DNA from 3 places in the Metabacillus flavus genome. Region 2 is predicted to be linked to each of the others. Evidence: a T-box and tRNA genes for the amino acid it is inferred to sense, from the RefSeq annotation. Region 2 holds a T-box; the other regions hold tRNA genes.
What was found. A T-box is a leader RNA that pairs with one kind of tRNA and senses whether it is charged. The one in region 2 lies ahead of J9317_RS20090 (arginine--tRNA ligase), so its partner is inferred to be a tRNA-Arg.

Region 1: it has a tRNA-Arg gene. The T-box ahead of J9317_RS20090 (arginine--tRNA ligase) is inferred to sense a tRNA for this amino acid. The anticodon was not compared.
Region 3: it has a tRNA-Arg gene. The T-box ahead of J9317_RS20090 (arginine--tRNA ligase) is inferred to sense a tRNA for this amino acid. The anticodon was not compared.

What each region holds. Positions count from the first base shown of each region.
Region 1 is NZ_JAGVRK010000001.1:3,060,526-3,063,776, reverse strand. Features, by position in the region: rRNA gene J9317_RS15715 (23S ribosomal RNA) at 1-437, shown strand, start outside; rRNA gene rrf (5S ribosomal RNA) at 570-685, shown strand; tRNA gene J9317_RS15705 (tRNA-Val) at 1,035-1,110, shown strand; tRNA gene J9317_RS15700 (tRNA-Thr) at 1,133-1,208, shown strand; tRNA gene J9317_RS15695 (tRNA-Lys) at 1,469-1,544, shown strand; tRNA gene J9317_RS15690 (tRNA-Leu) at 1,563-1,647, shown strand; tRNA gene J9317_RS15685 (tRNA-Gly) at 1,660-1,734, shown strand; tRNA gene J9317_RS15680 (tRNA-Leu) at 1,744-1,829, shown strand; tRNA gene J9317_RS15675 (tRNA-Arg) at 1,845-1,921, shown strand; tRNA gene J9317_RS15670 (tRNA-Pro) at 1,925-2,001, shown strand; tRNA gene J9317_RS15665 (tRNA-Ala) at 2,016-2,091, shown strand; tRNA gene J9317_RS15660 (tRNA-Met) at 2,113-2,189, shown strand; tRNA gene J9317_RS15655 (tRNA-Ile) at 2,194-2,270, shown strand; tRNA gene J9317_RS15650 (tRNA-Ser) at 2,284-2,376, shown strand; tRNA gene J9317_RS15645 (tRNA-Met) at 2,491-2,567, shown strand; tRNA gene J9317_RS15640 (tRNA-Asp) at 2,572-2,648, shown strand; tRNA gene J9317_RS15635 (tRNA-Phe) at 2,710-2,785, shown strand; tRNA gene J9317_RS15630 (tRNA-His) at 2,800-2,875, shown strand; tRNA gene J9317_RS15625 (tRNA-Gly) at 2,882-2,955, shown strand; tRNA gene J9317_RS15620 (tRNA-Ile) at 2,970-3,043, shown strand; tRNA gene J9317_RS15615 (tRNA-Asn) at 3,050-3,124, shown strand; tRNA gene J9317_RS15610 (tRNA-Ser) at 3,189-3,251, shown strand, end outside.
Region 2 is NZ_JAGVRK010000001.1:3,954,021-3,957,271, reverse strand. Features, by position in the region: gene J9317_RS20090 (arginine--tRNA ligase) at 1-1,636, opposite strand, end outside; T-box leader at 1,676-1,893, opposite strand; gene J9317_RS20085 (YehS family protein) at 2,058-2,543, shown strand; gene J9317_RS20080 (M48 family metallopeptidase) at 2,558-3,251, shown strand, end outside.
Region 3 is NZ_JAGVRK010000001.1:270,244-273,494, forward strand. Features, by position in the region: gene J9317_RS01520 (Tex family protein) at 1-316, shown strand, start outside; gene cmpA (cortex morphogenetic protein CmpA) at 351-461, opposite strand; gene J9317_RS01530 (SprT family protein) at 574-1,023, shown strand; tRNA gene J9317_RS01535 (tRNA-Asn) at 1,162-1,236, shown strand; tRNA gene J9317_RS01540 (tRNA-Ser) at 1,262-1,352, shown strand; tRNA gene J9317_RS01545 (tRNA-Glu) at 1,368-1,439, shown strand; tRNA gene J9317_RS01550 (tRNA-Gln) at 1,506-1,580, shown strand; tRNA gene J9317_RS01555 (tRNA-Lys) at 1,584-1,659, shown strand; tRNA gene J9317_RS01560 (tRNA-Leu) at 1,675-1,756, shown strand; tRNA gene J9317_RS01565 (tRNA-Leu) at 1,775-1,860, shown strand; tRNA gene J9317_RS01570 (tRNA-Arg) at 1,926-2,002, shown strand; tRNA gene J9317_RS01575 (tRNA-Pro) at 2,019-2,095, shown strand; tRNA gene J9317_RS01580 (tRNA-Gly) at 2,115-2,188, shown strand; rRNA gene J9317_RS01585 (16S ribosomal RNA) at 2,273-3,251, shown strand, end outside.

The DNA of each region.
Region 1 (3,251 bases), 890 kb from region 2:
ATCTCCCCCAAGAGTCCACATCGACGGGGAGGTTTGGCACCTCGATGTCGGCTCATCGCATCCTGGGGCTGTAGTCGGTCCCAAGGGTTGGGCTGTTCGCCCATTAAAGCGGTACGCGAGCTGGGTTCAGAACGTCGTGAGACAGTTCGGTCCCTATCCGTCGCGGGCGCAGGAAATTTGAGAGGAGCTGTCCTTAGTACGAGAGGACCGGGATGGACGCACCGCTGGTGTACCAGTTGTCTTGCCAAAGGCATCGCTGGGTAGCTATGTGCGGACGGGATAAGTGCTGAAAGCATCTAAGCATGAAGCCCCCCTCAAGATGAGATTTCCCATCGCAAGAGTAAGACCCCTGAAAGATGATCAGGTTGATAGGTTCGAGGTGGAAGCGTGGTGACACGTGCAGCTGACGAATACTAATCGGTCGAGGACTTAACCTTTATTCAAGTAAGGCTGCTTTACTCGTGCAGCAATCGTTATCTAGTTTTGAAAGAGCAAAAAAAGATTAAAAATATCTTGATTTCTTCTGGAATCATAGTATAATAAATCTTGCCGCTTTTTTATGGAATATGTCTGGTGACTATGGCAAAGAGGTCACACCCGTTCCCATACCGAACACGGAAGTTAAGCTCTTTAGCGCCGATGGTAGTTGGGGGTTTCCCCCTGTGAGAGTAGGACGCCGCCAGGCATATATTTTATTATAAATGCATGATTCGATTCGGATCATAAACCGAAACAGCCACTCATCAAAGTAAATGCAAGAGGGTTGAGAGGAGCAAGCAGTGCTAGGAGTCGAAAGATCGACCACCGGAGCGCACATAAGTGCGTGAGGATGGGAGTGAGTGAAGACGACAACGCAATGCGCCGCTCATCGCAAGCCGAAACCTCACCAAACAAAGTAAATGCAAGAGGGTTGAGAGGAGCAAGCAGTGCTAGGAGTCGAAAGATCGACCACCGGAGCGCACATAAGTGCGTGAGGATGGGAGTGAGTGAAGACGACAACGCAATGCGCCGCTCATCGCAAGCCGAAACTATATGGAGGATTAGCTCAGCTGGGAGAGCATCTGCCTTACAAGCAGAGGGTCGGCGGTTCGATCCCGTCATCCTCCACCATTTATTTTACCTAAATTCAAATGCCGGTGTAGCTCAATTGGTAGAGCAACTGACTTGTAATCAGTAGGTTGGGGGTTCAAGTCCTCTTGCCGGCACCACTTTCTTGGTAGCACGTTCGAATAATCTTCGAAGCAAAACATCAGCGCCCAAATGGAGCCGCTGCTTGAATAAGCTTTCTGAGATTTGGGCGTCTTGCAAACTTCAGAGTGTAGGCAAAACAGAGAGCCATTAGCTCAGTCGGTAGAGCACGTTCGAATAATCTTCAAAGCAAAACATCAGCGCCCAAATGGAGCCGCTGCTTGAATAAGCTTTCTGAGATTTGGGCGTCTTGCAAACTTCAGAGTGTAGGCAAAACAGAGAGCCATTAGCTCAGTCGGTAGAGCATCTGACTTTTAATCAGAGGGTCGAAGGTTCGAGTCCTTCATGGCTCACCATTTCGATTTATATAACAAGCGGGTGTGGCGGAATTGGCAGACGCACTAGACTTAGGATCTAGCGCCTTACGGCGTGGGGGTTCGACTCCCTTCACCCGCACCATTTCTTTTTTTTGCGGAAGTAGTTCAGTGGTAGAACACCACCTTGCCAAGGTGGGGGTCGCGGGTTCGAATCCCGTCTTCCGCTCCAATCCTTAACGCCGGGGTGGCGGAATTGGCAGACGCACAGGACTTAAAATCCTGCGGTAGGTGACTACCGTACCGGTTCGATCCCGGTCCTCGGCACTCTTATAATATTTTGCGCCCGTAGCTCAATTGGATAGAGCATTTGACTACGAATCAAAAGGTTAGAGGTTCGAGTCCTCTCGGGCGCGCCATATCGGGAAGTAGCTCAGCTTGGTAGAGCACTTGGTTTGGGACCAAGGGGTCGCAGGTTCGAATCCTGTCTTCCCGACCATTTCCTTGAATAATGGGGCCTTAGCTCAGCTGGGAGAGCGCCTGCCTTGCACGCAGGAGGTCAGCGGTTCGATCCCGCTAGGCTCCACCAATATTATATATATCACTATATGGCGGCGTAGCTCAGCTGGCTAGAGCGTACGGTTCATACCCGTGAGGTCGTGGGTTCGACCCCCTCCGCCGCTACCATATAGGACCTTTAGCTCAGCTGGTTAGAGCAGACGGCTCATAACCGTCCGGTCGTAGGTTCGAGTCCTACAAGGTCCACCATCACTTATTCTTTGGAGGAATACCCAAGTCTGGCTGAAGGGATCGGTCTTGAAAACCGACAGGGGGGTCAAACCCCGCGGGGGTTCGAATCCCTCTTCCTCCTCCATATACTCTTTACTTTAGCAGGTATTATTTCCGCTATGACAGTAATACTGAGTAAGAGAAATGTTCAGAAATTAGGTTAGTTATAAGCGCAGCTAAACTTAATAATTTTTATTATCGCGGGGTGGAGCAGTCTGGTAGCTCGTCGGGCTCATAACCCGAAGGTCGCAGGTTCAAATCCTGTCCCCGCAACCAAAATGGTCCGGTAGTTCAGTTGGTTAGAATGCCTGCCTGTCACGCAGGAGGTCGCGGGTTCGAGTCCCGTCCGGACCGCCATTTATGTTTTCTTGGTACATAAGATAACTTAATCAAAAGTTTCTGACGAAAAAATTATAATGGCTCGGTAGCTCAGTCGGTAGAGCAATGGACTGAAAATCCATGTGTCGGCGGTTCGATTCCGTCCCGAGCCACCATTTATATTGAAGTGGCGGTTGTGGCGAAGTGGTTAACGCATCGGATTGTGGTTCCGACATTCGTGGGTTCGATTCCCATCAGTCGCCCCATTTCATGCGGGTGTAGTTTACTGGTAAAACCTCAGCCTTCCAAGCTGATGTAGTGGGTTCGATTCCCATCACCCGCTCCATTTCTATTGAATATGGGCCTGTAGCTCAGCTGGTTAGAGCGCACGCCTGATAAGCGTGAGGTCGATGGTTCGAGTCCATTCAGGCCCATTTTGTTCCGCAGTAGCTCAGTGGTAGAGCTATCGGCTGTTAACCGATCGGTCGCAGGTTCGAGTCCTGCCTGCGGAGCCATTTTCATTATAAGTGTTAAACAGGTTTGTGAGAATACTTTCACAGATCATCTATTTATGTATAAGGGGAAGTACTCAAGTGGCTGAAGAGGCGCCCCTGCTAAGGGTGTAGGTCGCGTAAGCGGCGC
Region 2 (3,251 bases):
CTGGCCAAGCAGCGATATGCCGGATTAGGGCATATTCTGCTTTTTCCAGATGGGTGATTTCGCTTGGGTTTATGTTGATCTCAGCTTCAGCTCTCGCTAGAACGCTCGCAGCCCGGGCATAGGAATACATCAAATAGACGCCTGTATTGCCGGTTACCTCGGTGGCTTGCTGGATGTCAAAGACGACCTCGGTCAATAGGCTGAATCGGAGCAGGTAGTAGCGGATTGATGCAGCGGCGATGGTTCTGCTTGAGAGCCCGTTTTTCTCTGAACGTGTCTGGTTAATTATGCCTTCCATGCGGTCCAATAATTCCGCTATTTTTATGCCGATTCCCTGTCTGCCTGACATCGCATAGGATGCTTTGCCGTCGGAGGTGTCGATGCCGAGTTCCTTCGCTGCACGGGGACTGAGGGACACCACGCCGTAGCTTACATGACGGAGCTTTTCGGCTTGTGTTTCATACCCAAGGATTTCGAGCGCTTGTTTTACCATGGCCTGCGGATATTCCTGGCGGTAGTCAATGACATTGATGACAAGATCGGCCTTCCCGTATGATGAACGGATGCCATTGGTGCTCGTCGTCCATAGCTCTTCTGTAAAGCGCTTATACAAAAAATCATTCTCAAGCAATCCGAATTTCCAAAGATGATAGGCGATATCCTTAGCAGTATACGTTAAAATCCCGTTCGAACGAACCAAAACTTTGTCCAGGCTATGTTCGGAATCAGGAGCTTCACTTTCGGAGGAAGGCTGCTTTAATACCCAGCACCCCTCAAGCTTACCGGACATTTCACGGTGAAATTGCTCCGTTTGTTTCAGCAATTGGAACGCGGAAGCCCAAAACCCTTCCCTCACAATATTGCTTTCCCATACGAGCAAGTCATAGCCTATGCCGAATTCGTTCATTTCTTCAAGATGCTCACGGACAATCCGTTCAGCAACAAGGGAACCAATCCATGATAAATTATCCTTTCCTTCTTCAATGGCATGGAGAACGTTCGTCCGCTGTTCCAGCAGCGGCGGGTTCTTCTCGTACTCTTTATTGACTTGGGCGTAAATGTCCCAGCAAAAGTCTCCAAAACTGGAGTGCTCCTTTTTCTCAGGGATGTTCAAAATGCCTACAACCGTATCTGCGAGCTGGTTTCCTAAGTCGTCAATATAGTTGTGCACCTCGACCTCGAAGCCGGTTCTTTTCAAGAGACGGACGAGGACATCGCCAATGCATGAGTTGCGAAGATGGCCGATATGTGCGGACTTGTTCGGATTGATGGAGGTATGTTCAATCACTGCCTTTTCACCTGTGTTCATAGGCAGCACGAATTCTTCTTTAGCCCATTGGCTCCAATCCATATAAAGATTGATAAACCCGGGGGGAGCAACGTCAATTTTGCTCACCAGGCGATCCGCGCTGCCTTCCTCCTCAAGCTTGTTTTTCAGCATGCCGGCAACTTGAATCGGCGCTTTGCGCAGGGATTTAGCGAGCTGCATCGCAATATTGGTGGAATAATCCCCATGCTCCAGATGGGCAGGCTGCTCAATTTGAATCTTTATATCCTCGTTATAGACGAGACCGAGCTCTGTAAAAAGACTTTTCACGGATTTCTCGATGCTGCTTGCAATTACTTGGCTAATCATTTCATCCCTCCTCCAAAATAGAAAAGCCTCCGTCTCTGTAAAAGAGACGAAGGCTTAAGCACTCGCGGTACCACTCTTGTTGTTAAACATCCGTTTAACCACTCAATAAAATAACGGTTTTTAGCCGTGGCCTCCTACTGCAAGCGTTCAGAAGCCATTCTCGTGGGTCCGTTTCCCTGTTAACGCAGTACCGGCTTTCACCGCCCCGGCTCGCTTTGACGTAAGTTAACAGATACTCTCCCAGTCCTTGAATTTAGATATATTTTGTAATAGTATATCCAAATTGAAGAAAATGTCAATCCTGTTTCATAAGAACGTCTATATAAAACTGACTTTCATCGTGTTAGACTAATGTTTTAAGAATGAAAATACGCAATTGACTGTTCCGAAAACAGTCAATAAACAGGAGATAACGAACAATATGGATAATAATGATCGCTTAATACGTTTACGATATGCACTTGATTTGAGAAATTCCGAGGTGGAAGAGATTTTTGGCTATGGCGGCGTGGAGGTTTCCAGAGAAGATGTAAGCAAGCTTCTGACAAAATCAAATGACGAAGAGGATGATGAAAATCATATCCCGTGCAGTCCGTTCATGTTCGAGTCATTTTTAAACGGCCTTATTGTGTTTAAAAGAGGTAAGCAGGAGAATCAGCCAGGTCAGCCTGAAAAACCTGAAATGACACTCATACATCCCAATAATGTCCTGTTAAAAAAGGTGAAAATCGCCTTGTCCTTAACAGCGGAGGATATGCTTGAGGTGTTAGAACTTGCCGGAGTCACGGTAACAAAGGGTGAACTTGGCGCCTTGTTAAGGAAAGAAGGCCACAAAAACTATAAAGAATGCGGAGATAAATACGCCCGTAATTTCTTAAAAGGATTAGCGGTTAAATATCGAGGATAGGAACGGCGGAAAACATGATTCATACGTATTCAGGTGAAACGATAAGCTTTGACGTCCAATACAAAAAGCGTTCGACCATAGGCATTTATGTAGATGGTTATGGAAATGTGGAAATCCATGCCCCAAAAGGCACTCCGGACGAATCCGTGCTGAGAGTAGTGGAGGAAAACTGGAATCGGATTCAGCAAAAAGTAAAAGAAAACAAGGAACGTCTGCTGGGTCCTCAGGTGAAGATGTATGAGCAGGGAGAGAGCTTTCTTTATTTAGGAAAAGCCTACTCCTTAAAGATTCATCATGACTTGCAGGCGGAGCAGGATCACGTTCTTTTTAAAGGGGAAGAGCTGGATGTAGTTGTGAGGCAGCTGGAGGATGAAAAAATAAAACAGGCGTTAAAACGGTTTTATTATCAGCAGTGCAAGGCTTTGGTAGAAAAGCGGATCTCCGCCCATCAAAAGCATTTTAAAACAAAGCCCCGTTCCATCCACATTACAGATAGTAAAACGACTTGGGGAACGTGTGATTCGGAGCTGCGGTTAACCTTTAACTGGCGGCTCGCGATGGCGCCGCCGAGAGTGATCGACTACGTGGTCGTCCACGAAATGTGCCACATGGTCCATCTCAATCATGACCGCTCCTTTTGGCGTCTTGTTGGAAAAATGATTCCTGATTATAAGGAAGATGAAGGATGGCTGGCACGGTCCAGCTGGA
Region 3 (3,251 bases), 3.7 Mb from region 2:
TGATGCATTGGTTCAGCCCGGACGCGATCCCCGTGATGAAGTTGCGAAGCCTCTGCTGAAGAAAAATGTATTAAAGCTTGAGGATCTGAGCAAAGGATTGGAACTTCAGGGAACGGTAAGGAATGTAGTTGATTTCGGCGCTTTCGTGGATATTGGAGTAAAACAGGACGGTCTTGTTCACATATCAAAACTGAGCCGGCAGTATGTAAAGCATCCGCTGGATGTTGTGAGCGTAGGCGACGTTGTGACCGTTTGGGTAGACTCAGTTGACGTTCATAAAGGAAGAGTTTCATTAACCATGCTGTCTGATCAATAAAAAAATTCAAGAACCGAGAAAACACTGCTCCCGATTAGCAGTGTTTTTTTCTGTAAAAATACCAGCACTGATTCAGCAGCTTTATCTGATAGCAATTTTTTTCATGAAAAGCACGCATCATCTGATTTTTTAACCATGATGGCATTGCTCATACCTCCTTAATCGTTATAATGGAGTATGGGTATTAGCTAATGTATGCAAAGAATAAATGTCCTGTTCTTTGAACAAGGCTGAATAGAGAAAGGTGTTGCATTCCTATGGATCAGCAGCAGCTGCAAATGCTTGTCGAAGAAATATCTTCCAAGTATTTTAATAAACCATTTACCCATAATGCGGTATTCAATAACAGACTCAGATCAACTGGCGGAAGATACATGCTCTCGTCCCACAATATTGAAATCAATCCTAAGCAGCTTGATGAGCATGGCAAAGAGGAGATTGAGGGCATTATTAAGCACGAGCTCTGCCACTACCATCTTCATCTAGAGGGAAAAGGATACCGTCATCGGGATCCGGACTTCAGGATATTGATGAAACAGGTTGGAGCACCCCGTTTTTGTACGCCTATACCATCTCTGAAATCCCAAAAGCCGCTTCATTTATATAAATGCAAGGAATGTCTTCAGCGCTTTGAACGCAAACGGCGAATGGATACGAAGAAGTATGTATGCGGAAAGTGTGGAGGGCGGATTAAACAGATGATTTAGGTGTTGACGACCGTTGGTATGTATGGTAAATTATAAAAGCCGTCGTTGAGAGACGGGCTCAATAATTTAATTGTTGAATAATAGTATTGACTTTGAGTCATAATTTACCTATAATAAAGAAAGTCTGCTATTTGTTATTCCGCAGTAGCTCAGTGGTAGAGCTATCGGCTGTTAACCGATCGGTCGCAGGTTCGAGTCCTGCCTGCGGAGCCATATTTTTATTAGGCAGTACACAGATGGGGAAGTACTCAAGTGGCTGAAGAGGCGCCCCTGCTAAGGGTGTAGGTCGCGTAAGCGGCGCGAGGGTTCAAATCCCTCCTTCTCCGCCATCTTATTTTTAATATGGCCCGTTGGTCAAGCGGTTAAGACACCGCCCTTTCACGGCGGTAACACGGGTTCGAATCCCGTACGGGTCATTTATTGTTTTCGGACAAGTTTTGATGCGTACAGAGGATAAATTCCTGTGGACGAATTAAGAATAGTGGGCTATAGCCAAGCGGTAAGGCAACGGACTTTGACTCCGTCATGCGTTGGTTCGAATCCAGCTAGCCCAGCCATCCGAGCCATTAGCTCAGTCGGTAGAGCATCTGACTTTTAATCAGAGGGTCGAAGGTTCGAGTCCTTCATGGCTCACCATTTACATTTTAATATGCGGGTGTGGCGGAATTGGCAGACGCACTAGACTTAGGATCTAGCGCCTTACGGCGTGGGGGTTCGACTCCCTTCACCCGCACTTTATTTCACTTAACATGCGGTCGTGGCGGAATGGCAGACGCGCTAGGTTGAGGGCCTAGTGGGGGCAACCCCGTGGAAGTTCGACTCTTCTCGGCCGCACCAAAAAACATTTTTAAAAAAGTGTTGACAAAAAAATAACGATTTGATATTATATATAAGTCGCCGATGCGCCCGTAGCTCAATTGGATAGAGCATTTGACTACGAATCAAAAGGTTAGAGGTTCGAGTCCTCTCGGGCGCGCCATATAAACTTGCGGTTGCGGGAAGTAGCTCAGCTTGGTAGAGCACTTGGTTTGGGACCAAGGGGTCGCAGGTTCGAATCCTGTCTTCCCGACCAGAAGTATACATATAATAATGCGGGTGTAGTTTAATGGTAAAACCTCAGCCTTCCAAGCTGATGTCGTGGGTTCGATTCCCATCACCCGCTCCATTTTTGCAAATGATCTTTGAAAACTAAACAAATCGAAGTGCCAACGTTAATTCTAGAGCAACAAACAAGAGCTAGTCAAACTATTTTTTGGAGAGTTTGATCCTGGCTCAGGACGAACGCTGGCGGCGTGCCTAATACATGCAAGTCGAGCGGACCTCTTCGGAGGTCAGCGGCGGACGGGTGAGTAACACGTGGGCAACCTGCCTGTAAGACTGGGATAACTCCGGGAAACCGGAGCTAATACCGGATAACTTTTCGAACCGCATGGTTCGAAGATAAAAGACGGTTATGCTGTCACTTACAGATGGGCCCGCGGCGCATTAGCTAGTTGGTGAGGTAATGGCTCACCAAGGCGACGATGCGTAGCCGACCTGAGAGGGTGATCGGCCACACTGGGACTGAGACACGGCCCAGACTCCTACGGGAGGCAGCAGTAGGGAATCTTCCGCAATGGACGAAAGTCTGACGGAGCAACGCCGCGTGAGTGATGAAGGTTTTCGGATCGTAAAGCTCTGTTGTTAGGGAAGAACAAGTGCGGGAGTCACTGCCCGCGCCTTGACGGTACCTAACCAGAAAGCCACGGCTAACTACGTGCCAGCAGCCGCGGTAATACGTAGGTGGCAAGCGTTGTCCGGAATTATTGGGCGTAAAGCGCGCGCAGGCGGTCTTTTAAGTCTGATGTGAAAGCCCCCGGCTCAACCGGGGAGGGTCATTGGAAACTGGAGGACTTGAGTACAGAAGAGGAGAGTGGAATTCCACGTGTAGCGGTGAAATGCGTAGAGATGTGGAGGAACACCAGTGGCGAAGGCGACTCTCTGGTCTGTAACTGACGCTGAGGCGCGAAAGCGTGGGGAGCGAACAGGATTAGATACCCTGGTAGTCCACGCCGTAAACGATGAGTGCTAAGTGTTAGAGGGTTTCCGCCCTTTAGTGCTGCAGCTAACGCATTAAGCACTCCGCCTGGGGAGTACGGTCGCAAGACTGAAACTCAAAGGAATTGACGGGGGCCCGCACAAGCGGTGGAGCATGTGGTTTAATTCGAAGCAACGCGAAGAACCTTACC